DNA from 4 places in the Candidatus Clostridium eludens genome. Region 2 is predicted to be linked to each of the others. Evidence: riboswitches for the same ligand, from Rfam matches in the RefSeq annotation. Region 2 holds a riboswitch; each other region holds the start of a gene.

What was found. A riboswitch is a leader RNA that binds a small molecule or an ion and turns the genes downstream of it on or off. The one in region 2 is predicted to bind cyclic di-GMP.
Region 1: linked by a shared signal. The riboswitch ahead of ACJDU8_RS07675 (prepilin peptidase) and the one ahead of ACJDU8_RS23090 (LuxR C-terminal-related transcriptional regulator) in region 2 are both predicted to bind cyclic di-GMP.
Region 3: linked by a shared signal. The riboswitch ahead of ACJDU8_RS19630 (LuxR C-terminal-related transcriptional regulator) and the one ahead of ACJDU8_RS23090 (LuxR C-terminal-related transcriptional regulator) in region 2 are both predicted to bind cyclic di-GMP.
Region 4: linked by a shared signal. The riboswitch ahead of ACJDU8_RS03605 (LuxR C-terminal-related transcriptional regulator) and the one ahead of ACJDU8_RS23090 (LuxR C-terminal-related transcriptional regulator) in region 2 are both predicted to bind cyclic di-GMP.

Annotation. Positions count from the first base shown of each region.
Region 1 covers NZ_JBJHZX010000009.1:31,133-37,343, reverse strand. Annotated here, with positions in the region: gene ACJDU8_RS07685 (GspE/PulE family protein) at 1-830, opposite strand, end outside; gene ACJDU8_RS07680 (prepilin-type N-terminal cleavage/methylation domain-containing protein) at 911-1,429, opposite strand; gene ACJDU8_RS07675 (prepilin peptidase) at 1,547-2,299, opposite strand; cyclic di-GMP riboswitch class II at 2,354-2,440, opposite strand; gene ACJDU8_RS07670 (sensor domain-containing protein) at 2,795-4,489, shown strand; gene ACJDU8_RS07665 (response regulator) at 4,492-5,817, shown strand; gene ACJDU8_RS07660 (sensor domain-containing diguanylate cyclase) at 5,953-6,211, opposite strand, start outside.
Region 2 covers NZ_JBJHZX010000060.1:338-6,548, reverse strand. Annotated here, with positions in the region: gene ACJDU8_RS23105 (CatB-related O-acetyltransferase) at 157-789, shown strand; gene ACJDU8_RS23100 (hypothetical protein) at 1,225-1,464, shown strand; partial or broken gene ACJDU8_RS23095 (IS5/IS1182 family transposase) at 1,554-1,649, opposite strand; gene ACJDU8_RS23090 (LuxR C-terminal-related transcriptional regulator) at 1,892-2,539, opposite strand; cyclic di-GMP riboswitch class II at 2,625-2,709, opposite strand; gene ACJDU8_RS23085 (hypothetical protein) at 3,410-3,859, shown strand; gene ACJDU8_RS23080 (hypothetical protein) at 3,838-4,626, shown strand; gene ACJDU8_RS23075 (DUF3267 domain-containing protein) at 5,274-5,900, shown strand; gene ACJDU8_RS23070 (isochorismatase family protein) at 6,152-6,211, shown strand, end outside.
Region 3 covers NZ_JBJHZX010000037.1:6,467-12,677, reverse strand. Annotated here, with positions in the region: one part of gene ACJDU8_RS19645 (IS5 family transposase) at 17-459, opposite strand; one part of gene ACJDU8_RS19645 (IS5 family transposase) at 459-789, opposite strand; gene ACJDU8_RS19640 (DUF960 family protein) at 1,138-1,452, shown strand; gene ACJDU8_RS19635 (hypothetical protein) at 1,504-1,626, shown strand; cyclic di-GMP riboswitch class II at 1,977-2,062, shown strand; gene ACJDU8_RS19630 (LuxR C-terminal-related transcriptional regulator) at 2,147-2,794, shown strand; partial or broken gene ACJDU8_RS19625 (IS5 family transposase) at 2,921-3,752, opposite strand; partial or broken gene ACJDU8_RS19620 (C40 family peptidase) at 3,826-4,032, shown strand; gene ACJDU8_RS19615 (S66 peptidase family protein) at 4,464-5,387, shown strand; gene mltG (endolytic transglycosylase MltG) at 5,789-6,211, shown strand, end outside.
Region 4 covers NZ_JBJHZX010000004.1:21,951-28,161, forward strand. Annotated here, with positions in the region: gene ACJDU8_RS03590 (response regulator transcription factor) at 1-30, opposite strand, end outside; gene ACJDU8_RS03595 (sugar transferase) at 295-957, opposite strand; gene ACJDU8_RS03600 (DUF5658 family protein) at 988-1,344, opposite strand; gene ACJDU8_RS03605 (LuxR C-terminal-related transcriptional regulator) at 1,689-2,351, opposite strand; cyclic di-GMP riboswitch class II at 2,438-2,523, opposite strand; gene hisC (histidinol-phosphate transaminase) at 3,467-4,537, shown strand; gene ACJDU8_RS03615 (glycosyltransferase family 2 protein) at 4,862-5,836, shown strand; gene ACJDU8_RS03620 (YfhO family protein) at 5,826-6,211, shown strand, end outside.

The sequences.
Region 1 (6,211 bases), on a different contig from region 2:
ACAATTTTTTCCCCTAAAACTGTTGGAACTGTGGAAGTTCTGATGGCTATATCCTTTTCCTTAACTTTAAAATTAATTTTGCCATCCTGGGGTATTCTGTTTTCTGCTATATTAAGGCCAGCCATTATCTTTATTCTGCTGGTTACAGGAGAAAGCATGTCTATATCCGTTCTCATAATCTCTCGAAGACCACCATCTACCCTAAATCTCACTCTCATTTCCTTTTCATCCGGTTCTATATGGATATCCGAAGCATTGTATAAAGTGGCATTTTCGATTATGGTATTTAAAAATTTTATAATTGGTGCAGAAGCTTCATCTATTATTTCCTCTTCTGTTTCCATCTTTCTGCCTGAAAAGTTCTTTTTGTAGTTTTGTGCTGCTTCCTGTGCCTTGCTTTTTCCATAGTATTTTTCAATATTATCAAGTATACTGCTTTTCAATGCTATGGCAGTTTTAACATTATACCCTGTTGCTATTTTTATATCTTCAATGGCAAAATAATTTAAAGGATCACTCATAGCTACGAGTAAAAAACCATTCATAATATCTATAGGAATAGCTTCATATTTCTTTGCAATACTTACTGGTATAATATCTATAATATCCTGCCTTACATTAATATTATCTAAATTTATTAAAGGTATTCCCAGCTGCTGTTTTATGGCATGTACTATCTGCTCATTAGTAATAAAGCCCTTACTTACAAGTATTTCACCAAGCTTTTCACCTGTGTCTTTCTGTAAAATAAGGGCTCTTTGTAGTATTTTTTCCGTTATAACTCCTGCATCTACTAGGATTTCTCCCAAACGTTTTTTTACTTTTGACATGAATCTACTCCTTTCTATTCAATAAAACTGTATCACAATTATATAAAGAACATGGAAAATCATGTTCTTTATACTTTTTCCTATTGGACTATAAATGCTTGTGTTGCACTTTCACCACTGTCTATTCCTACTACCCCATAACCATTACTATACACAACCACAATAACTTCACCCTTTTTGCCAGTAAACGACGATCCTGCGTCAGCTTTCACATTTGCTTCAGTAGTAGCACTACTAATAGACGAATCAGTAGTAGGTGCAGATATAATTTCATATGCATAACCTATACCAGCTCCACTTATATTAGTAAATGGATTAATCAATTTGTCAGTTGAACTACTACCTGTGTTAAAAGCACCAGCAAATGCCGATGTTAAATCTGCAGTAGTTAAATAAGCATTTATTCCGCTAGTATTAGTAACTTTCGTTTCCAAATATGCTCTTACGGTATTTACATTGGTAATTACCCCTGCATTTTTAGAATTGTTCTTAAATATTTGTGATTTAGGTATCAATACCACAGCCAGTATAGCAATAATAGCAAGAACTATCATAAGTTCAATAAGCGTGAAACCTTTTTTCTTTTTTATCATTTCCATAAAACTCCATCCTTTCTTCATTAAAATTAAACAGCAGATTTTCTGTGTAGATTCAAGCATGGCAAGTTGTTAATTATGTATTTTTCCATCACCTCCTAATAAAACATCTTTTAATATCTAAAATAAGTACCAATTTAAAATACTTTGTCCAAAAAACACTGTAACCACAGAAGCTATAACAATAAATGGACCAAAGGGAATATAATCTTTTTTTGACTTCTTCCCTGACAAAATAAGTGCTACCCCTACCACCGCTCCTATAACAAGGGCTAAAAATATCATCAATACTGTATACTTAAGTCCTAAAAACAAACCACATACCAGTGAAATCTCTGCATCTCCCCAGCCCATACCTCCTTTTGTTATAAGGATAATTAATGTTAAAAGTCCTCCTCCTAACATACCTCCATAAATATAGGTTTTTATAGGCAGTCCCATGTAAAGATATATTCCTAAAAATATTATGCCTGCAATAATACCTGTTCCTGTAGTCTTAAAATAGACATCTGTAGTATCAAAATCTATCATTCCCACCACAATCATAATACTTATAAATACTATATATTTTATAAGATTTACCCCTATTCCAAACTTAATATAAGTAAGCAAATACAACAAACCTGTTATAAATTCCAACATAGGATACCTTAAGGATATTTTTTTTTCACAATGTCTACATTTTCCCCTTAAAATTATGTAACTTATTACAGGAATTAAATCATAAGCTTTAATTTCCTTATTGCAATTTGTACAATGGGAGGGTGGATAAACAACAGATTCACCTTTTGGTATTCTGTATATGCACACATTCAAAAAACTTCCCATTATAGTTCCCAAAATAAAAATAACAACACCATAATAAATAACCATAATTTACTCTCCATTTTTTAAAAAACAAAACCCTGTATTCATAAAAATTATTTATGAATACAGGGCCGGTTGCATCACTAACTCCAACACACACAAGGATGCCCAGATTAAAGTGTGTATTTCATCGCTTCCCTATCATTTGTTTAATCCTACCATAAAATTTTCTTAATTTCAACAAGTTTTAGTTAATAAATTGTTTACAAATTATTCAAAATATTTAATTCAAAATATACCTGGAAATCTAAAATTATGGTTGCAAAATATGACATTTTATTATACAGTATTTTTATAATATTTATTTAAATCTACTCAAATTTCTACAGGTAAACTTCAATTAATTTCTATAAAATAACTTACATTAATTACTTGAAAACAACCTCAATTTCTATTATATTAACTAATTAAAAAATTATTTTTAACACTTTAATCCTAAATTTAATTTAAACTTAACATTTAATATACTAACCTTTAGATTTTATAAACCAGGAGGTTACTATGAGGATTTATGATAAAAACAGGGAACAAATGTATACAAGGGCTTTAAATGGAGCCAACATAGTACTTTGGGAATGGAATTTAAAAAAGTACCATATGTTTTTTTCTGAAAATTTTGTTCATATGACAGGATACAGTGTAGAATATTTTAAAAGCTTATTTGATTTTATGGAGAAAACTGTTGTTGAAGAAGATAAGCTCAGCGCCAAAAATGATTTAACTTTTTTTATTAAGGGCAATACAGTAAGCTATAGAAGTGAATTTAGAATTTTAACTAAGGAAAATCATATTAAATCATTACTTGTTAAAGGTGCGGCTACTAAAAATTCTGACCATAAAATGTTCTTATTATCCGGCTCAATAAGTGATATTACAGAAGAGAAAAGGCTGGAGGACTATATTAATCATTCTGCCTATTATGATTCTTTAACAGGACTTCCTAATAGAATCTTATTTAAAAATACCCTTAAAACAGCCTTAAGCAATTATGAAAATGGTGCACTAATATTTATAGATATTGATGATTTTAAATTAATTAACGACACTTTTGGTCATGACTACGGAGATCTATTATTGGTAATTTTCTCACAGCTAGTGACCATGTGTATAAAAGATTCTGGAACCCTATACCGCCTGGGAGGCGATGAATTTATAATACTCATCAATAAGTTTACTTCCTATAAAGAATTAAAAAAACTTTGTATTAAAATAATCAATTATCTTAAAGAACCTTTTGAAGTTAAAGAAAAACAAATATATATAACTGCAAGCATGGGTATTACTATATTTCCAAATGACAGTAATGATGTAACAGAATTGTATAAATATGCAGATCTGGCCATATTTCAATCAAAAATCAATGGTAAAAACACTGTTACTTTTTTTCAGCGAGAATTGTTTCATTCATATTGCAGAAAACTCGTTATTGAACAGGAGCTTAAAACCGCAGTTGAAAATGATGAATTCTATATACTCTATCAGCCACAAATAGATGCTACAAAAAATAAAGTAATAGGATTTGAATCCCTGTTAAGGTGGCAAAACAGTAGACTTGGATCTGTTTCCCCTGCGGAATTCATACCAATATCAGAAAGCACAGGAAGTATTGTAGAAATAGGTGAATGGGTTTTAAATTCAGTATGCAAGGTAATTCGCCAATTACAATTGAAGAATTATGAATTTAAAACCATATCAGTAAATATTTCTCCTATTCAGTTGAAAAAAAGTGATTTTGTGAGCAAACTCATCAGTATATATGAGAAAAACAAGATTTCACCTTCCTTACTTGAAATTGAGATAACAGAAGGTACACTGATAGATTTATTTACCTGTAAAATTAAAGCTCTAAACCAACTCTTAGAAAAAGGAGTTAAGGTTGCCATAGATGATTTTGGTACGGGATATTCTTCCTTAAACTATTTAACTACTCTGCCAGTTAATACATTAAAAATTGATAAATCCTTTATTGATAACATTGAAAGTAAGAAGAATAAAGCTGTAATAAAATCTATTATAAGCTTATGCAAATCATTGGATTATAAAATTATTGCAGAAGGAGTAGAAACAAAAAAACAGCTAGATTCACTTCTTGGCATAGGCTGTAATATAATCCAGGGATATTACTTCAGTAAACCTTTGTCTTTAAATGAGATTGAAAACATTTTGATGAAAAAAAATAAATTTGGAGGAGTGTAAATTTGGATAATTTAATGAACAACGATAATACAAAAAATAAGATTACTATTAAAAAGGAACAAGAATTAAAAGAAAAATATGAAGAGCTTTCCACTATATATGAAGAACTGGCTGCTGCAGAAGAAGAATTAAGAAGCAACTATATGGAATTAGAAAAAGCCAAGATAGAAGCAGAAAATGCTAGAGTGGAGGCGGAAAATGCAAATAAGGCCAAAAGCCAATTCCTGGCTAACATGAGTCATGAAATCAGAACTCCACTAAATGGTATCATAGGAGCCATTGACTTACTTGAGCTAATGGAATTAAAGGAAGATGCAAAAATGCATTTAGAAATATTAAAAGATTCATCAAAGCATCTATTGGATATAATAAATAATATTTTGGATATATCTAAAATAGAATCAGGAAAAATTGAACTTTATATGAAGGTTTTCAACTTAAAAAATATGATTGATGTTTTTATAAAAGAGCTTTCATTTGCCTGTGCAAATAAAAATCTGGAATTCACCTATTTCATAGATCCTCTACTCCCTTTTGAAATAATCGGAGATCAGATAAAATTAAAACAAGTGCTCATAAATCTATTCAATAATGCTCTTAAGTTTACAAATAAGGGCAGTATAATTTTTAAAGTTAAAAAGGTATCTCAGATAAACGAAAAAGTGATTCTTAAGTTTTCTATAAAAGATACAGGTATTGGAATAAAAGAAGAAGTTAAGGAGCAAATTTTCAAAAAATTCTTTCAACAAGATGTATCATATAACAAATATTATGCCGGTACAGGTCTTGGACTTTCAATATCAAAGGAACTTGTAAAGATTATGAATGGTGATATATGGTTTGAAAGTAAAGACAATGAGGGAAGTACATTTAATTTCACAGCAGAATTCCTACTGGATTTCAATAAAACCTTAAGTGAAGCTAATATTAATTTAGAAAATACAAAATACTCGGAAGTTGCATGTAAAACTATCTTAATAGTGGAAGACAATGAAATAAATATGAAAATAGCATGTAGTATATTAAAAAAATTGGGATATAATTTTTTATGGGCATATACTGGAAAACAAGCATTGGAAATTTTAAGAAGCAAACATGTAGATTTGATACTTATGGACATACAAATGCCTGAATTAAATGGACTTGAAACTACAAAGATAATTAGAAAGAACGAAATCTATAAAAAAGATCACTTACCTATAATTGCAATGACTGCATATGCTATGCTTGGGGATAGAGAAATGTGTATTGAAGAAGGTATGGATGACTACATTTCAAAACCTTTTGATATATATATAATGAAAAATATTTTAGAAAAGTTCTTATAGTTTTAAAAAAAATTCATATAAATAGTTTCGTGAGCATCTGTAAATTTTTACAAAGCATAAAACTGTTTAATTAAAATAAAAAGCAGTAATTTACATTACAGCTTTTTATACATACATATAAATTATAAATACCATTTATTTAGTCTCTATACCCTCACCTTTTACAGTTCTGTTTCTGCCTTTTCGCTTTGCTTCATATAAGTTCTTATCTACTTTAATCAAGATATTTTCAACATCCAATTTTTCATCTTCAATAGAATATAGTCCGAAACTTGAAGTTATTCGAACATTTGTATCACCATATTCAAATATAGTATCACTTATTGTTTTTCTTATTTTTTCAGCAACATTATATGCATTTTCCAATTCCGTATTATTTAATACAATGAGAAAT
Region 2 (6,211 bases):
AATAATTAGGTTTAAACATATTATGAATTGTTGAAAATAAAATAATAAAGCATGGATTAAACAGTAAGGATTATTTTAGGAGTGATTCTATGAAGAAATGTATTGTAATAATGGAATAGTCAGAAAATTAGTATAATATAAAGGAGAGAGTTAAACATGACTATTCCAAATACAAATAAAGTATATCCAAGAAGTAACGATTACCAAACAATATATCTTAAAAATGTAATTACAAGAGATAATATAAAAGTTGGAAATTATACAATATATAATGATTATTATAATGATCCAAGGGATTTTGAAAAAAATAACGTATTATATCAGTATCCTATAAACAATGATAAATTAATAGTTGGGAAGTTTTGTTCAATTGCATGTAAAGCCAAGTTTCTCATGACAAGCGGAAATCACACAATAAAATCACTATCTACTTATACATTTCCAATATTTTATGAGGAATGGGGTTTGGATGTCAGCCATATAACAGATGCTTGGGATAATAAAGGAGATATTATAATTGGAAACGATGTGTGGATAGGTTATGACGCTATAATTATGTCAGGTGTGAAAATTGGTGATGGTGCAATTATTGGAACCAGAGCAATAGTTACTAATGATGTTCCACCCTATGCTATTGTTGGAGGTATACCTGCAAAAGTTATAAAGAAAAGATTTAGTGATGATATAATTTTAAAATTATTGAAAATTAAATGGTGGGATTGGCCAGATGAAAAAATCCAAGCAAATATTCAATATATTCAATCAGGGAATATTGATAAATTAGTTTAATGGTCTGTGGCTAATTATTCCTATTTAATGAATCAACAATAAAAACCGAATAATAGATATGAACGCCGTAATATTCAACAATGAATCTTATGGCGTTTTAGTTCGCAATATAAAGTAAGTATTATGATTTGAAGGCTGTAATATGTTATAAATAATCAGCTTGTTTATTAGTTTTAGAAAGAATTCAGAAATACATGTAGAAATCCTTAGTTATGAAAGCTTGTTATAGAAAAATAAGGGAGACAAATATCGTGCTAAAGATTATAAGTACCGTAAGGGTGTTGATTTTGGAATAATCCCTATTTATTTTACAAATATGATTGCTGATCAATTAATAGTGGATCGAACACATTCTTTAATAAAAAGTTAATATAATGTTCTTTGAATAATGCCCTCCAATCGGTTAAAATACAGAAGTATTGGGGGGCGAGGGCGTTGGACTTACAAATAATATTTCAGTGGCATAAGGTATTACATATTATATTACCAATAATTATTATTCCTATATTAAAAAAACGAGTAGGCTTATTAAGAGCTTGTAGTATTGTATTTATGGTTGGCTTACTTAAAGAGGTACACGATATTGTAATCGTAATGGATCCTTTATGGGAATCAGCAGTAGATATGATTTTTGATTTAATTGGTATACTGTTAGGGATTATTGCAACAAAATGAAAAATTAATTTAGAGCCTATCCATAAATAACTTGAATTTTTCTAAAAACACATGCGAACTTAATAAGCACCAAAGTAGGAAGAGTCTTACTTTTTAAATCTAATAAGTAACTTTCTAAAACGATTCATCCATGAGTGGGCAGCTTCTACTATCCAACGACGAGCCTTGAACTTTGGCTCTCTTTCTTTAATAGCATGTAGTATGTGATATTTTAACAAATTTCTAATTGGAAGTTCATTCATTATACATTAAATAGAATAACTTTTCGCATGCTACATAATATATAACTATATTTGTAGAACCTGAAAAATGATTATAATTAAATATTAATGCTATTCATTTCTGTCATTAGAAAAATATAGAAGAGCAATTAAGTACTCTCATATATTTTCTTAAATTTAAAGCAACTAATACATTGGAACTCATGTTAATATACATTAGAAGTATCATTGACATCTAACATCCTGCACCTGTTAACATACAAAGCCACCTGGGTTCTATCTCTTACATTTAGTTTGTCAAATATATGAGTAGTATGTTTTTTCACTGTATTTTCAGAAATATGAAGTTTTTTTGATATTTCTTGATTAGGTAAACCTTTTCCTATTTCGCATAGAATTTCTTTCTCCCTTGGAGTAAGCTGTTCTACTCTTACAGGTTCAATAGTATTTTCTCTGATCATACAGTCTATAAAATAAGAGTCATAGTATTTTTTTCCTTTATAAACTTGATTTATGGTATATAAAAACTCCACTTCATCTGATTTTCCCAATATGTATCCTTCTACACCACACTTAATGGCTTCTACAAAAATATTTTTATCCTCATTAAAATCTAACATTATGAATTTACTCTTAACGCCACTATTCTTCATTTCTTTAATTAACAGCAATTCATCTTTATTTTGTTGACGTAAATCAAACAAAACAATATTAATTTTACTTGACTTAATTAACGGAACTGCTTCTTTTAGTGTTTCCCCAACAAGCATTACGTCAGCACGATTACACCTTGATATAACTGAGTATATACCATCTCTTATTAAAGTATAACTTGATAAAATAATAATCCTCATAATGTATTTTCCCCCATTCTTTTAACAATAATATCACTTAATTCTCCATATAAAATAAAAAAGACCCAATTTAACCATATAAACGGTAAAATTAGGTCGGTCGCACCATTGACTCCATATGCCTTAAGGGTGCCCAAATATAAAGCATACTTCTTTGTCCCCTATTTTCCATATCTCATTCCAAATAATAGTTGTGCAATAAATAACAATTCTTCTTATTTTATAAATTTCTTGTTAATGTAACTATAACTAGGGATTGCTGTATAAATATCAAATATTTATATGAACATTATGTGATTTGTTTAACAATCATTGTTTCTAAAGTGACTATTAATAATAAGTTATAGAAGTATAAGCACAATTCCTAACCATAATTATGTTTGATTTTTTATCATTAAAATTTTAGATTACTGAAAGTATAATTTCTTTTTGTTATAATTTGATATCTAATTTATCATACCATACAAATTTAAAGAAAAATGCTGAAATTTGTATGAATGTAAAAAAATAAATAATTATACAAAGTACTTTCTATTTACTCACCTATAATTGAGCGTTTAATTGCTTACAGATTGTCTGGAATGAATTGTATATAAATGATGTGATTACAAGTAATTGAGTCTAAATGGTGATGTATGATAAAATAACCATTGAAGTATAAATCAGGAAATGTAATCTTTAAGAGTTAAATGCTGTAGGTGCAAGAAATGGGAAAATATGATATAATTACTATTATAGTAACTTAGTATGGTAATATAAATTGAACAAAAGATTAATTATAGGCTAGTTTTACTACAATTTAAAGCTAAATGCATTAATTGAAATTTTTACTTAATGGAGTTGCGCTTTTTTAAAAGGAGGATATTCTAAATGACAAAAGTGAAATTTTGTATGTCGACAGCTCTTGCACTTACATTATCTTTAGCTCTTAGTTCAATAGTTTTTGCAGATTCATTACCAGGCATAATAAGCACAAAAAATGCCTGCTCATATTATGAAAGTAATAGAATAAGGGCTAATCAGCTATCATATAATGCAACCTCGAACTTATTATCTATAGAATCACTTCATGACATAACAATACATGAACCTACTATGGTAAGTAATTTAAACTTACCGTCGAATATCTTAGTTACAACTACGGAAAGAACTATGTTAGTACCAGTACAGTGGTCTAATTACTCTGGCGTAAGTATAAATACAACTACTCAACTAAGCGGTAAAGTCGTATTACCTCCAAGTATTTTAAATCCTACTAATATAAAGTTAGATGTAACCCAGAAAGTAGACTATAAAGGATGGGACTTCAAAGCAATCTAGGTACAGTGATAGGGGACCAAATAATTAACATACCTCCAGCTACAACTATACAGGAATTTATAAGCAACTTAACGTACAACGGTACAACCCTTACAAACGATACAACCCTTACAGATAAAATGTCTGCAATCATCGTAGACATACAGAAGCAAACATTATATGACGGTATCGTAAATGATGGAGATTCATTACAAATCTCCGATGGACTATACACACATACTTATTATCTTAGTATCATATTTGGAACACCATCAAATTCAAGTTCATTATTATCTATAATTCCACCTCAACCAATAGAGGTACCTATTACTGGAATGGAGTGCAATATAAACTTACCCACAATTGTACCCATTGATACTACAAGGGGAATTGTAAACTTACCCGTTCAATGGAACACACCAAAAGATTTAAGCATATCAAAAAATGTTCAAATATCTGGTACGATTGTAATACCAGATAATATTTGTGATTCAAGAGGGGTACAGTTGCTTGTTTATCAAAATTTAGACTATAAACCACTTGGGATTTCTAGATCACTTGGTATTATCGGTGATAACTTTATAATGGAAATACCAGTAGGAACTACTGTATCAAGTTTGATAAATGGCTTAACTAATGCTGATTCATATACTCTGGCTTTTAAAGATGAGAACAACAATACTTTAGGAACTGATACCACTATTGTAGCAGGAGATAGTCTTGTAGTGACTAGTGGAAACACTAACTATTACTTTTATCTATCCACTAAAGCTTCCACTACACGTTAAACTATGTACTAGACGATAATACTAATAAGGGCATTGTGAAATAGTAACTGTTAAATATATAAAATGCATTATTCAAGAAAGACTAAATTCGTTTTTTGTTGCATCATAATTATTCAAAATTAAATATGGTATAATTTCCAGTTGTTTTTATTAATTCATTAATTTGTCGGATTCTAAATTACATGAAAAATAAGACTTCTAATGAATATACAAAATATGATGGAGTAAAAATATTTTTATCTTGTATATTGTTTTTTTGGATTGCGATAATTATAATATTGTAATGAAAATAAATACCAAATTAACAACTATAAAATTTGAGTAATTCATCTAGTATTATATAAATGCACTACTTGGCAAAGGGTGCATTTTTAGTTTTTTGGTTTTTTATCTTCAGCAGTTATAGAAATTTCATTTTCAGTCAATTTCCAATTGAAAATTTTAATGTGTTATAAATAATTAGCTTTTTTATCAGTTTCAGAAGGAATTTAGAAATACACATAGAAATCCCTAATTATGAAAGTTTATTATAGGAAAATAAGGGAGACAAATATCGTGTTAAAGATAGATGTTTAGTTAGGTCGTATCCTAAGGGTAAACTGTTGTGTAACAAATATCATTTATATTTTGCGAAAGGACTGCAATTAATGAAATATATAAAAAAAATCCCAACTTCGGATAAAGAGTTGAGTAACAAGCTGATATCAGAGGGATGGAAAAAACTAAAAGAACCATCTAATTTAGGTATGGCAACTTTACTATCAATACCTTTTGCGTTCATAAATGGGATTATTTTCATGGTTCTTGTATTTTATTTATATCCTCCATTGAAAGAATTTTTGAACAGTAATAAGGATGGCTTTAGCATTACAATTACATTAGGAAAAAATTTATTTGCTCTAATAATGCATATTGTTACCATTTTTATATTTATGGCAATACATGAATTTCTCCATGCCTTTTTTATACCTAATGTATTAAAATCAGATAAGATATATTGGGGTATTAATGCGTTTTTCGGCTTTGTTTATACTACTGAAAAAATCAAAAAGAGTAGATTTTTAATTATTTCTATTATGCCTTTTATTATGTTATCAGTTATATTACCTTTCATTCTTAATATTTTTGGTTGGCTAAATGGATTCACAATATTTCTATGTTTAATAAATGCAATGGCTTCATGTGTTGATTGCTTAAACATATGTTTAGTGGGAATTCAAGTTCCAAACGGCTCATATGTTATGAATAATGGATTTGAGACATATTTCAAGTAACTCCCAATTATAAGAATTAGTCATGTTGGTTTATTATTAATTTTAGGTCTTAATGAAATTAAGGCGATACAACCAATAAGATTGAAAGCGCAAATAATGTTTTTAATAACGGAATAATATGGTATTACGATTTAAGACATAACTTCCTAGTATGCAATATATTGGTGGAATAGTACAAAATAAGTGTTATAATTCTTATATTGATTAAGCTAAAATGGCAGAATATGATGTAAGAAAGTGAGAGTAGAATTATGGAAAAAACGTATCAAAAACCACAAAAAGCATTATTAGTGATAGACATTCAAGAAGAC
Region 3 (6,211 bases), on a different contig from region 2:
AAGGCAAGTTCCTATACTATTTGCACAAAATAAATATCGAATCACAATAAACAAAGGCAAGAAAGGAAGATGCCAGCTTATCGTACCGGGTTGTAATTCTACGAAAATGCTTGATTTTATTAAAAAAGTATTTTATCAAGTGACGATCTTTATAGAGCCAGCGATCACATTTGCATGGATCTTTAGTATTGGACTTGGAAGGAATCGTGTACGATGCCTCTTTGGATGAAATATATTTTCTTATTTCCTTTGTTACATATGCCTTATCTCCTAGGATATTGCTATTCTTTATTTTTACATGAGACAGCACCTCAATGGCCAGTGTATTGTCATTTACATCGCCAGAGGATAACTGAAAATAAATCGGATTGCCTAACCCATCAACAATTGCATGTACTTTGGTCGTATTTCCACCACGGCTCTTTCCAATGTGTTGGTTGAACTCATGATTTATTGCCCCTTTTTAGCTTCTGCACTGTGCTGATGAGCCTTTACAGAAGTAGAGTCAATACTTAAATTTTCATAGTCTGCTTCTTCATTTAGGGTCTGAAAAATATTTAGTAAAGTACCGTCATCACGCCATTTACAAAACCTGCTGTATACAGTTTTCCAGGAACTGAAGCGCTCCGGTAAATCACGCCAAGCAGAACCACTTCTGGCAATCCATAGGATTGCATTAAACATAAGATGGTTGTCAATAGGAGGGCGTCCTGTTTTAGCTACCGGGAATAAATCTTTAATTTGAATCCATTGTTCATCCGACATTTCATAACGTTTTTGTGCCATAATATTAATCTCCAAGTTTTTTTCTTATTTTACCAACAATTTGGCTTTTATGCAATTTTAAGTTTTCAGACATGCCCTAATACTTTTGTAATCTCAGATACTGAATTATTTCAATAAATATAATATAATTTAAAATATAGAAACAGTAAAGAAACAAATAGTGAAATAAGAAATTAGTTAGTAGGAAAGTCTCAAAATGAGTAGAAGAAAATATGTAGGTATCTAATATTAACATAGATAGGAGATTAGGTGATATTTTTTCATCTGATAAAAGCAAGTTAAATAACCTTAAGTGTGGTTTTCATTGATAATTAAGGTTATTTTATTTGTAAAAGGTAAAGGGAGAGAGACGTGGCAAGAAAGGTGACAAAAGGAATACGTGAAGATATAGATGAGGAAATTCAAATTAAAATATGGAATGCCATTGATATGTTAAAGAGGATGGATAACTTTTCTGTGGGTCATTTACAAGTATTTGAATTAAGGAAGACAGAAGACAGTAGTATTTTCAATAATTGCTATAATCAGAAGATAACCTATTGTCGTGAAAAATCTGCATATATGGAGGAGATTTTTGTAAAAGTTGCTAATCCTGTTGATGCCGAGGTATATGTTGTAGAGGATTTAGGGCACAGTGTAATGATGAAAAACTCAGAATATTGTTGATAAGTCTACTATAGTGAGCAAAGATTTAGTAAGGGGTATTGCATTTGCAGTTTGTGGAAAAAAGTTACGAGTTATGAAAGTGGATTAGGTTGGATACTGGCGGTAGAAAATACGCTGCTGCCTATATCCTTAAACAAAGAGGATACTAAACGGAAAAGTTATATGATAATTTAGTTCCCCAATAAGGCTGTACAAAAAATAAAATTAGAGCAATTCTTTATTTGTGATTAAATACTACAGGTTAGGAGTTGCTTAATTTTATTTTTAAACTTATTGATGTTTTTTTAATTAAGGTGTGATATAAGAACTTGTTTACCGACGAACTTCCATAAAGTTCATATTGTGATTTGCCGATATTAGTATAAGATTAAAATATAAAATATTCATATTAGGATATAAATTAAGCCAAATCTAATGGTGATGGAGGTACATCATGCTTTTGTGGATAGGAAAAAAAATTCACTCTATGCTAAAAGTTAACCCAAAGAGCAAATATAAATACGAAATTTGGGATGAAATATTATAGGAAACAGGGGGACAAAGAAGTATGTTTTGTATTTGGGCACTTTTAGGACATACGGAGTCAATGGTGCAACCGACCTAATTTTACCGTTTATATGGTTAAATTGGGTCTTTTTATTTTATATAGAGAATTAAGTGATATTACTGTTGGAAAAAACGGGGGAAATACATTATGAAGGTTATTATTTTATCAAGTTGTGCTTTAATAATGGAGGGTATATACTCAGTTGTATCAAGGTGTAATTGTGCTAACATAATGCTTGTTGCAGAAACATTAGAGGAAGCAGTGTCATTAATTAAATCAAGTAAGATTAATACTGTTTTATTGGATTTGCATCAAAAAAATAAAGATGAATTGCTGCTAATTAAAGAAATGAAGGAAAGTGGTGTTAAAAGCAAATTCATAATGTTGGATTTTAATGAAGATAAAAATATTTTTGTAGAAGCCATTAGGTGCGGTGTAGAGGGGTACATATTAGGAAAATCAGATGAGATGGAACTTTTATGCATTATAGATAGGATTTACAGAGGGAAAAAATACTATGATTCTTATTTTATAGACTGTATGATGAGAGAAAATACCATGGAACCTGAAAGAATAGAACAGCTTACTCAAAGGGAGAAAGAAGTTTTATGTCAAATAGGAAAAGGTTTGAGTAATCAAGAGATATCAAAAAAACTTCATATTTCTGAGAATACAGTAAAAAAACATAATAATCATATATTTGACAAACTCAATATAAGAGATAGAACACAGGTGGCCTTGTATGTTAACAGGTGGGGAATATCAGGTGTTAATTATAATTCTAACGTGTGTTAAATATATAGTGATTTAGCTGGAATACTATGTAATAAATAGTTTGTCATATTACTAATAATTCCAATGAAATTGACATCATAAAACCTTATAGATTGTATCATAGGATGAAAGCTTTAGAGATTATCCCTAAATAATCTGTGTTTTTCTAAAAGCAATAAAAGCGCATGCAAAATTAATAAGGCCCAAATGGGAAATATCTGTTTTCTCAAATCGAACGAGCAATTTTCTAAAATGATTCATCCATGAATGGGTTACTTCTACTACCCAACGACGAGCTTTATAATTTGGATTGTTCTCCATATTCTTTTTTTCTTATCTTCGGGAAACTACATGAGGAATATAGCCTCTAAGAACTATAATTTCTAAAGCTGGCTCTCCAGTATATCCATTGTCCGCACAAAGGTTTTGAGGATTTTTAACTGTGGGTTCTGGTTGTTCTATAGCTATGGAATTTAGTACTTCTCTCAGTTGCGATACATCATGACGATTTGCTCCTGTTACCACTACTGATAACGGTACTCCTCTGCCGTTTACGAGGATATGCTTTTTGATCCCGTTTTTTTCCTCGAACTGTTGGATTTGCCCCAACAGATTCTTTTGCAAAAGGAGCTTTATTCATACTTCCATCCATACTAAGCCACTCTCAATCAATTCCTTGGATTTCGTTGTATCTAGCTTCCACATATTCTCAAGTACTCCTGCCTTGCACCATGCCATAAAATATCTGTGAATTGAACTAGATGCTCCAAACTTTTCTTTTGGTAGTGCCTTCCACTGTATACCTGTTTGAAGTATATAAAAAATTGCTTCTAAATATTTTTCTTGATTCCATTGGCTTTCTTCAAGCACCAGCAGCTCGTTTATATTCTTTATTCGGTTCTCTTTGTTTCTTAGGTATTAGATTTTTTACTTCTTCCCAAAACTCATCAGTTATCTCCCATGATTGCTTTTGTATCATTTGTACAATCCTCTCTATCCCGTTTTTTAATTATCGTATCATACCAGAAACTATTTAGGGATAAGTTCTTAATGTAGGAACAAGCATATCTTTTGGAAATTTACGAGAAGGTGATCTAGTTTTCTTTTCGTTCACAAGTAATGGAGTTATAAGCCATGTTGGAATTTATATTGGTGGAGGACAATTCATAAATGCTTCATCCAGCAAAGGTGTTGTAATTTATCCACTAGGTCCGTATTGGCGATCAGCCTACGTAGGAGCAAGACGAGTGATTCAGTAGAATACATATAGTAAGAATATGAAATAAATTTTAATCGGAGGGAAGAGATATTTTAACAGCTTCCTTCTATTTTTTTATGCAGTGAAATGGGATAAAATCCCTATATTCAAAAGCCATATGATTAAGCAGAAAGTCTATTTATTGTACCATCTCCATGTACCAACCCTCCTTAGTTGTATATCAAATCGGGCTTGGGTATAGCCCGTATAATGGATAAGTAGGCGAGTAGTAATGAACACTATGTTATTAATTAGCAACTATTTGAGTAACTTCATATAATATTATAGTAGTAATGAAATAAGGTTTTTTACTAATTCCGCAAATCTAAGCTTCCTGCCCATAGAAGGTGATAGGCATAAATGGCGACAAGGAGCAATTTTTACGGAATTGTAAGGCTATATTTTATTAAGTTATTTAAAAGGTGAATGAGTATGGCAATGAGACCACAAATTTTGCGAGCAGGAGATACAATTGGAATAGTTACTTTAGGGAGTCCATTATCTGCGGATGTCATTAATGTTGGTATACAGACTCTTAAGAATATGGGCTTTAATGTAGTTCTAGGAAAATATGTGTACTCTTATGGTGGATATATTGCAGCTACAGAACAACAGAGAGCCTCTGATTTGATGGAAATGTTTAGAAACCCCGCTGTGAGGGCCATTATCCCCTCAAGAGGTGGAGTAGGTGTTGCAGGTATTATACCATATCTTGATTACTCTGTTATCTCACGAAATCCTAAAATTATCACAGGTTACAGTGATATAACCATTTTATTAAATGTTTTGTATACATGGGCTAACTTAATTACTTTTCATAGTCTTCTTTTAATAGACTTTAAATCGGCTACGCCTGCATATAACATGAATCAGTTTTTCACTGCTACATCTACACTTATCTCACCAAGGAAACTTGAAAATCCTCCTGGAATGCCCCTAATAAGCAGGGTCCCTGGAAATGTAACGGGAGCTATAGTAGGAGGTAATCTTACATCTTTTGTAGATAATCTTGGCACTCCATTTGAAGTTGATACTGGAGGAAAGATACTCTTAATAGAAGAAGTTGATGAACCTATTAATACAGTTTACAGACATATAAAGCATTTAATATTAGCAGGTAAACTTACGGATTGTGCGGGCATCATTATGGGTCAATGCACGAATTGTGAGTCTGCATATGGTAAATCATATGAGAATTTAATTAATGAAGTTATAATGCCATTGAATAAACCTCTTATGACAAATTTAGCATCAGGACATGGTATATACAAAATGGCTATACCTGTAGGTGCTCAAGCTAACCTTAACACTTATAATAATACGTTGACAATACTTGAACCAACAGTACGTATATAAAAAGGCAGCAATGTTTTTGGGCTATTGTGGAATTTCATAATTAGTTTACTCCACATCTTATTGATTTCTTTATATTTTACAGCTTAAATATTTATAGTAGAATCAAAAGCCCCTGTATCACGTGTAGAAGTGATATAGGGGCTCTATATTATTGTGAAAAGTAGAAAAATCATTGAACAGTTATATTATTCGAAGTCTTCCAAAAATAATTCAAACAAATATTGGTAATCGATTATGCAGGCATTGATAATGGATATCCATTATCGCTTGTTAGGAAGTTCTCTAATACCCTTTTTTGTTATCATTGCACCTGTATGTTATACTAAAAATATATTTAATAATACAAAAGGAGATGACATTGATTCTTATTTATCCAATAAGTTATGGTGAATATGAATCTTATGATTATGAAATTTAAAAGGGTTATATTTATAGTTATTGTTTTTATTTTAGTATCATATGGAGCATTTTGTTTAAGCTATACTTTATATAACAAAGCTAACATAGTAAAGTTTACAATACCAGAAGGGTATACAAATGAACAGATAGGACAAGTATTACAAAAATCAGGATTGGTTACAGAAAAAGATTTTGTAAATGAAGCCGAAAACTGGACAGATAATAGTTACTGGTTTTTAAAGGGATTACCAAATGATAAACATAAATTAGATGGTTTTTTGTTTCCTGCTTCATACTCTTTTCCCAAAAATACATCAAGTAAAGTAATTATAAATAAGATGCTTAGAACTTTTGAACTAAACATAGAACCTGATAAAAATTACATAACTAAAAACAAACTAAATATAAGGAATATTGTAATAACA
Region 4 (6,211 bases), on a different contig from region 2:
AGAACAATTAGATATAACTATAACTTTCATAATACTTCTCAATTCCTTACTTTTAATGTAATCTCCCCAGAAAACTAGGAATTCTGCAAAATAGCTTGGCCAAGTTTTAATATATTCCTATATTACTACTAATTTCATTATATTCCATCATACCCCGGTCTAATCTTTTATTACCAAGTGGCATATCTTGTATAGTACACTTATACTATGAAAGTAGTATAAATTTCTAATATAAGTAGTTACCCTTAAGTAGTATTGAATCATAAGGTTTTACATCTTACATTGATATTCCTCTTATCTTGCATTTTTATCTCCAAATAAGATAAAAACTGTTCTCATTATGAGTTTTATATCAATCCATAAATTTCTTTCCTTTAAATATCTAATGTCCAATTTTATCCAATCCTCAAATCCAATCTCATTTCTGCCCATTACCTGCCAATAACAGGTTAAGCCTGGTTTCACTAATAATTTTTTTCTATGATAGTCCGAAAATTCAGCAACCTCCCTGGGTAAATTAGGTCTTGGTCCCACCAAGGACATGTCTCCTTTTAAAACATTGAAAAGTTGAGGCAATTCATCGATACTAGTTTTTCTGATAAATCTGCCAACTGTTGTAATTCTAGGATCATATTTAATTTTGAACATGGGTCCGGACATTTCATTTCTATCTTTCAACTTATCTAATATCTGTTCTGCATTAGCAACCATTGATCGAAATTTATACATTTTAAATATTGTTCCATTTATACCGACTCTTTCTTGTGAAAATATTATCAACCCTTTTGAATTAACCTTTATTAATATGGCTACAATAATCATCAAAGGACTAAGAGATATTATTCCTATCAGAGCTCCTAAAATATCTATAAGCCGTTTAGTTACCACATAGACTTTACTCTTTTTATACTCCACCGAATATTCCACATACTCTTGTGACAATTTTAAGTTTTCCATAATTCTCCCCCTTAAAAATGGTTTATCACATTAAAATTTATACATACAAATATATATAGCAAGACAAATTAAATGAAAGATATTAATAGCTATATACATTAAAACAATCCCATTAATTATAAAATTACTTTTTTTTAACTGTGCTTCTATAGCCTTTTGCATTCTAAAATATAAAAAAGATAAAAGTACTGTCGGCAGTACAATTTTGATCCAAAAACCAACTTTTAAATTGTGCACTACACTTACCATTAAAGGGTTTGCTTCTATAAAATATCCGGTATTTAAAAGCATTCGAGTAAAGAACATATCACTTATGTTCAACAGACATAAAATAATAAATTTATTTCTTATATTACTCAAACTGTAATTTCTTATAAATACAAGCAATTATCATACCTCCAATAATAAATTAATAAAACAAAAATTATAAATTGATAAACTTATTATTGTTATTTTACTATTTTTATATTTTTTACCCATCATACTGTAGTTTAATTTTTTTATACTATGTGTAATAGTCCGTATAATCCATCTGCTATGATTAAGCATTATATAGTCTTATTATTGGGGTAGTATAAAATATTAAGTTACCATGAATAAAAACAAAAAAATAACTATAGTACATAAACAATATAATACTGTCTATCTACTATAGTTATTTTTAAAGTAACTTAATTAAAACTCTAACACATACTGCCATGAATATTTCACTCTATTAAAGCAGCACACATTTAACATACATTAGAATTATCATTAACAGAATCATCATTAACCTCTAACATTCCGCATCTGTTAGCATACAAAGCCACCTGTGTTCTATCTCTTATATTCAGTTTGTCAAATATATGATTATTATGTTTTTTTACTGTATTTTCAGAAATATGAAGTTTTCGTGATATTTCTTGATTACTCAAACCTTTTCCTATTTCACATAAAATTTCTTTCTCTCTTGGAGTGAGCTGTTCCATTTTTTCGGGTTGGATGGCATTTTCTCTGACCAAACAGTCTATAAAATAAGAGTCATAGTATTTTTTCCCTTTGTAAATTTGATCTATGATATATAAAAGTTCCATTTCATCTGATTTTCCTAATATGTATCCTTCTACGCCACACCTAATGGCTTCTACAAAGATATTTTTATCTTTATTAAAATCTAACATTATGAATTTACTTTTAACACCACATTCTTTCATTTCTTTAATTAACAGCAATTCATCTTTATTTTGTTGATGTAGATCAAATAAAACAATATTAATATTATTTGATTTAATTAACGGAACTGCCTCTTTTAATGTTTCTGCAATAAGCATTATGTCAGCATAATTACGCCTTGATATAATTGAATATATACCCTGTCTTATTAAAGCATATCTTGATAAAATAATAACCTTCATAACGTATCTTCCCCCTGTTTTCTCCAACAATAATATCACTTAATTCTCTATATAAAATAAAAAGACCCAGTTTAACCATATGAACGGTAAACTTAGGCCGGTTGCACCATTGACTCCATATGTCTTAAAAGTGCCCAAATATAAAACATACTTCTTTGTCTCCTTATTTCCTATATTTTATTCCAAATAATGCTTATATAATACTTAACAACTCCTCTCATTTTATTATAGAATATATCTATTTTCTGTTTTTTCAAGAATTTTGAGTATCTTTGAAATTACTATATATCTTCCTAAAAATATCCATGCCAGATGGAGCTTACTCCATTTAGGCTCTTCCACTAAGTCTTTTACCTTCTGAACCTTATCTTCAATCTTTACACCTTATCCTAATTCAGGGGTACTTTATATCCGAATAACTTACTAAATAAATCCTTTGTCAAGTTTTGATTTTTATCATCTGTGTTACCTGTAAAATGATATGTGAATGTACCCTTCTATTGTCACGTACATCCAATGTACATCCAATGTATTAGGATCTAGAAAAGATATTCCTATGCACTTGCCAAACCTAAATTTAGTCATACATAATAGTAATGGAACTAACATTTCTTACATTAATTCTGCAAATCTATTATAACTAACAAGTTTATTGAAATAAGATCTTTGAACTGTTGAAACATGATGATTGTAATAGTTTTTAAATGTCCTTTAATCTCATAAGTAAAAATATTTCTGTTAATAAATTTTAATAATTCCTTTTGCAAAGATATATTTATTTTTACAACTTTTACAGCTAGTATTTATATTATAACATTATTCTATATAAGGTATAAAAATCCTTCTACTTTTTATAAATTTTATAATTAATTAGTCAAAAAAATAGCCTAAAGTCTGTTTTTTTGACTAATTATTATTCTCTAATGGAATAAATGGATGTCCTGAAGTACGGACAGTGATTTAGATATATTATGTTTAAGTAGATTAGTAGTCCTATCCATGGATGATATTTACTTAGTTAATATTTAAAAACTACATTGATAATTTATACAATTTGAAATAATATTATAACATACATAAATTTAAAAGTGCACAAATAGAAGGGAGTATTATATATGAGTAAATATTGGAGCGAAATTGCCAAAAACATTGAACCCTATGTTCCAGGAGAACAGCCTAAAAATAAAAAATACATTAAACTAAACACTAATGAAAATCCATATCCGCCTTCTCCTAAAGTGATTAACGCTATAGAACAAGCAGCTAATAACAACCTTCAGTTATATCCTGATCCCAATTGTGATGACCTGAGAAATACTTTAGCCAATTATTACGAGTTATCCTCAGATCAAGTCTTTATAGGTAATGGTTCTGATGAAGTATTAGCATTTTCTTTTATGGCTTTCTTTAATCAAGGAACACCTATACTTTTTCCAGATATAACATATAGTTTTTATGAGGTTTATGCTGAGTTATTTAAGCTAAAATATAAATTAATTCCTTTGGATGATAATTTTGATATCCCTATAGATTCTTTTTGCATTAAAAATGGTGGAATTGTAATTCCAAATCCTAATGCACCAACTACTAGATATATGTCTATTGAATGTTTAAAAAAAATTGTAGAATGTAATATGGAAAGTGTTGTTATAATTGACGAGGCATATATAGATTTCGGTGGAGAATCTCTAGCTAGATTTGTAAATGATTATCCAAATTTATTGGTTGTACAGACCCTTTCTAAATCACGAGCATTAGCAGGACTACGGGTTGGCTTTGCTTTTGGCCATATAGATCTAATAGAAGGCTTAAACAGAATTAAAAATTCTATAAATTCATATACAGTTAACCGCCTTTCCCTAGCAGGAGCAAAAGCAGCTTTTGAAGATGAACCTTATTTTAAAAACATTAGTTCAAAAATTATAAATACGAGAAAAAAAGTAATACCCTATCTTAAAGCTCTAGGATTTAAGGTGTTAGAATCTAAAACCAATTTTTTATTTGTCAGCCACAACAAAACCCATGCTAAAATAATATTTAGAGAATTAAAAAATGATGGAATTCTTGTTAGACATTTTGACAAACCAAGAACCCATAACTTTCTCAGGATAACCATAGGAACTGATGAAGAAATGGACATACTTATAAACAAATTAAAAAACATTATCTCAAAAACATATTTATAATGTGCTAATTTGAAAAAATTAATAGTATTTAAGTATATAAAAATAAATAACAAGTCAAAGATGCTATAGTTATTTTACAAAACATGAGAAAACAGGCTCCGTTTGCAGCATAAACCATTAATGCCAACAGAAAAACATATCCCAAAGCCTCTATGCTCTATGCTCTATGCTTTATGGATTATCTTACATAAACATGTCAGTTAGACAATAGATTAATTGTTAATTCGATGTTATAATGTTAAATGATGCATTTATTGTAAAGAATAACATCACAAAGTGTAGAAGTTCAATGAGAACAATAATAATATGTTGAGGGGTGAGGCTATGATATTGTCTGTAGTTGTACCTTCTTATAATGAGGGTAGTGGAATAGAAATGACATATAAAAAATTAACTGAGGTACTCGAAACCGATAGTATTGTTCAAAACTATGATTATGAACTTATTTTTATTGATGACGGAAGTAAAGACGATACACTTAATGTGATCAAAAAATTTCAGAAGGATGATATTCGTGTTAAATATATCTCTTTTACAAGGAATTTTGGCAAAGAAGCGGGGATTTTAGCCGGGTTATCATATTCCAAAGGAGATGCAGTTGTACTTATGGATGCGGACCTACAGCATCCACCGGAATTAATTCCAGTGATGATTAGGCACTTTTATAATGGGTACGATCAGGTGATTACAAAACGAAATAGGAGCGGTGATTCAAAAACAAGAACTATCCTTTCAAGATTATATTATAAGATAGTAAATAAAATGGTTGATGTCAAATTAGAAAATGGAGTTGGAGATTTCCGTCTTTTAAGCAGAAGAGCAGTTAATGCATTATTATCTATGCAGGAATACAATAGATTTTCAAAAGGAATGTTTTGCTGGATTGGTTTTGAAATGAAAGTAATAGAATATGAAAATCAGAACAGGGTAAGTGGTACAAGCAAATGGAGTTTTAAGAAACTAGTGCATTATGGAATTGATGGCATAATATCATTCAATAATGAGCCTTTGAGATCAACATTGTATTTAGGCTTGCTGATGATAGTATTAGGGATATCCTATGTACTTTATTCTCTCATTCACGTTTTTGTGGTTGGAATAGATATGCCGGGATATTTCACAACAATCACTTCTATTTTGGTCATGGGTGGAGTGCAGCTTATTTCATTGGGAGTAATAGGTGAATATATCGGCAGAATTTACTACGAAGTAAAGAGAAGACCTCATTTTATTGTTGATGAAACAAATATCCAAACACCAAAATATCAGCATAAGTGGAGAGATGATAATGAAAAATAACACATATTTATTTATAAAACAATATTTTGATAAATTCATAAATAAAGAAAGTGGATTTTTTAATTTTATGAGATTTGCTGTAATAGGTGTAATAAATACCATCCATTATTATGTATGGTATCGTATATTATTATGGTTGCAAATACCATATGTACTAAGTCATACAATTGCATTTATAATAAGCATGATTGGATCATACTTTCTTAATTGTTTCTTTACATTTAGGACAAAGCCAACTTTTAGAAAGTTCATAAGCTATCCCTTGACTACATTATCCAATTACATAATATCTACAGTCTCATTAGTATTGCTAGTGAACTTATTTAATATTGCTAGTTCAGTAGCAGCACTTTTGGCATCAATATTGCCAATACC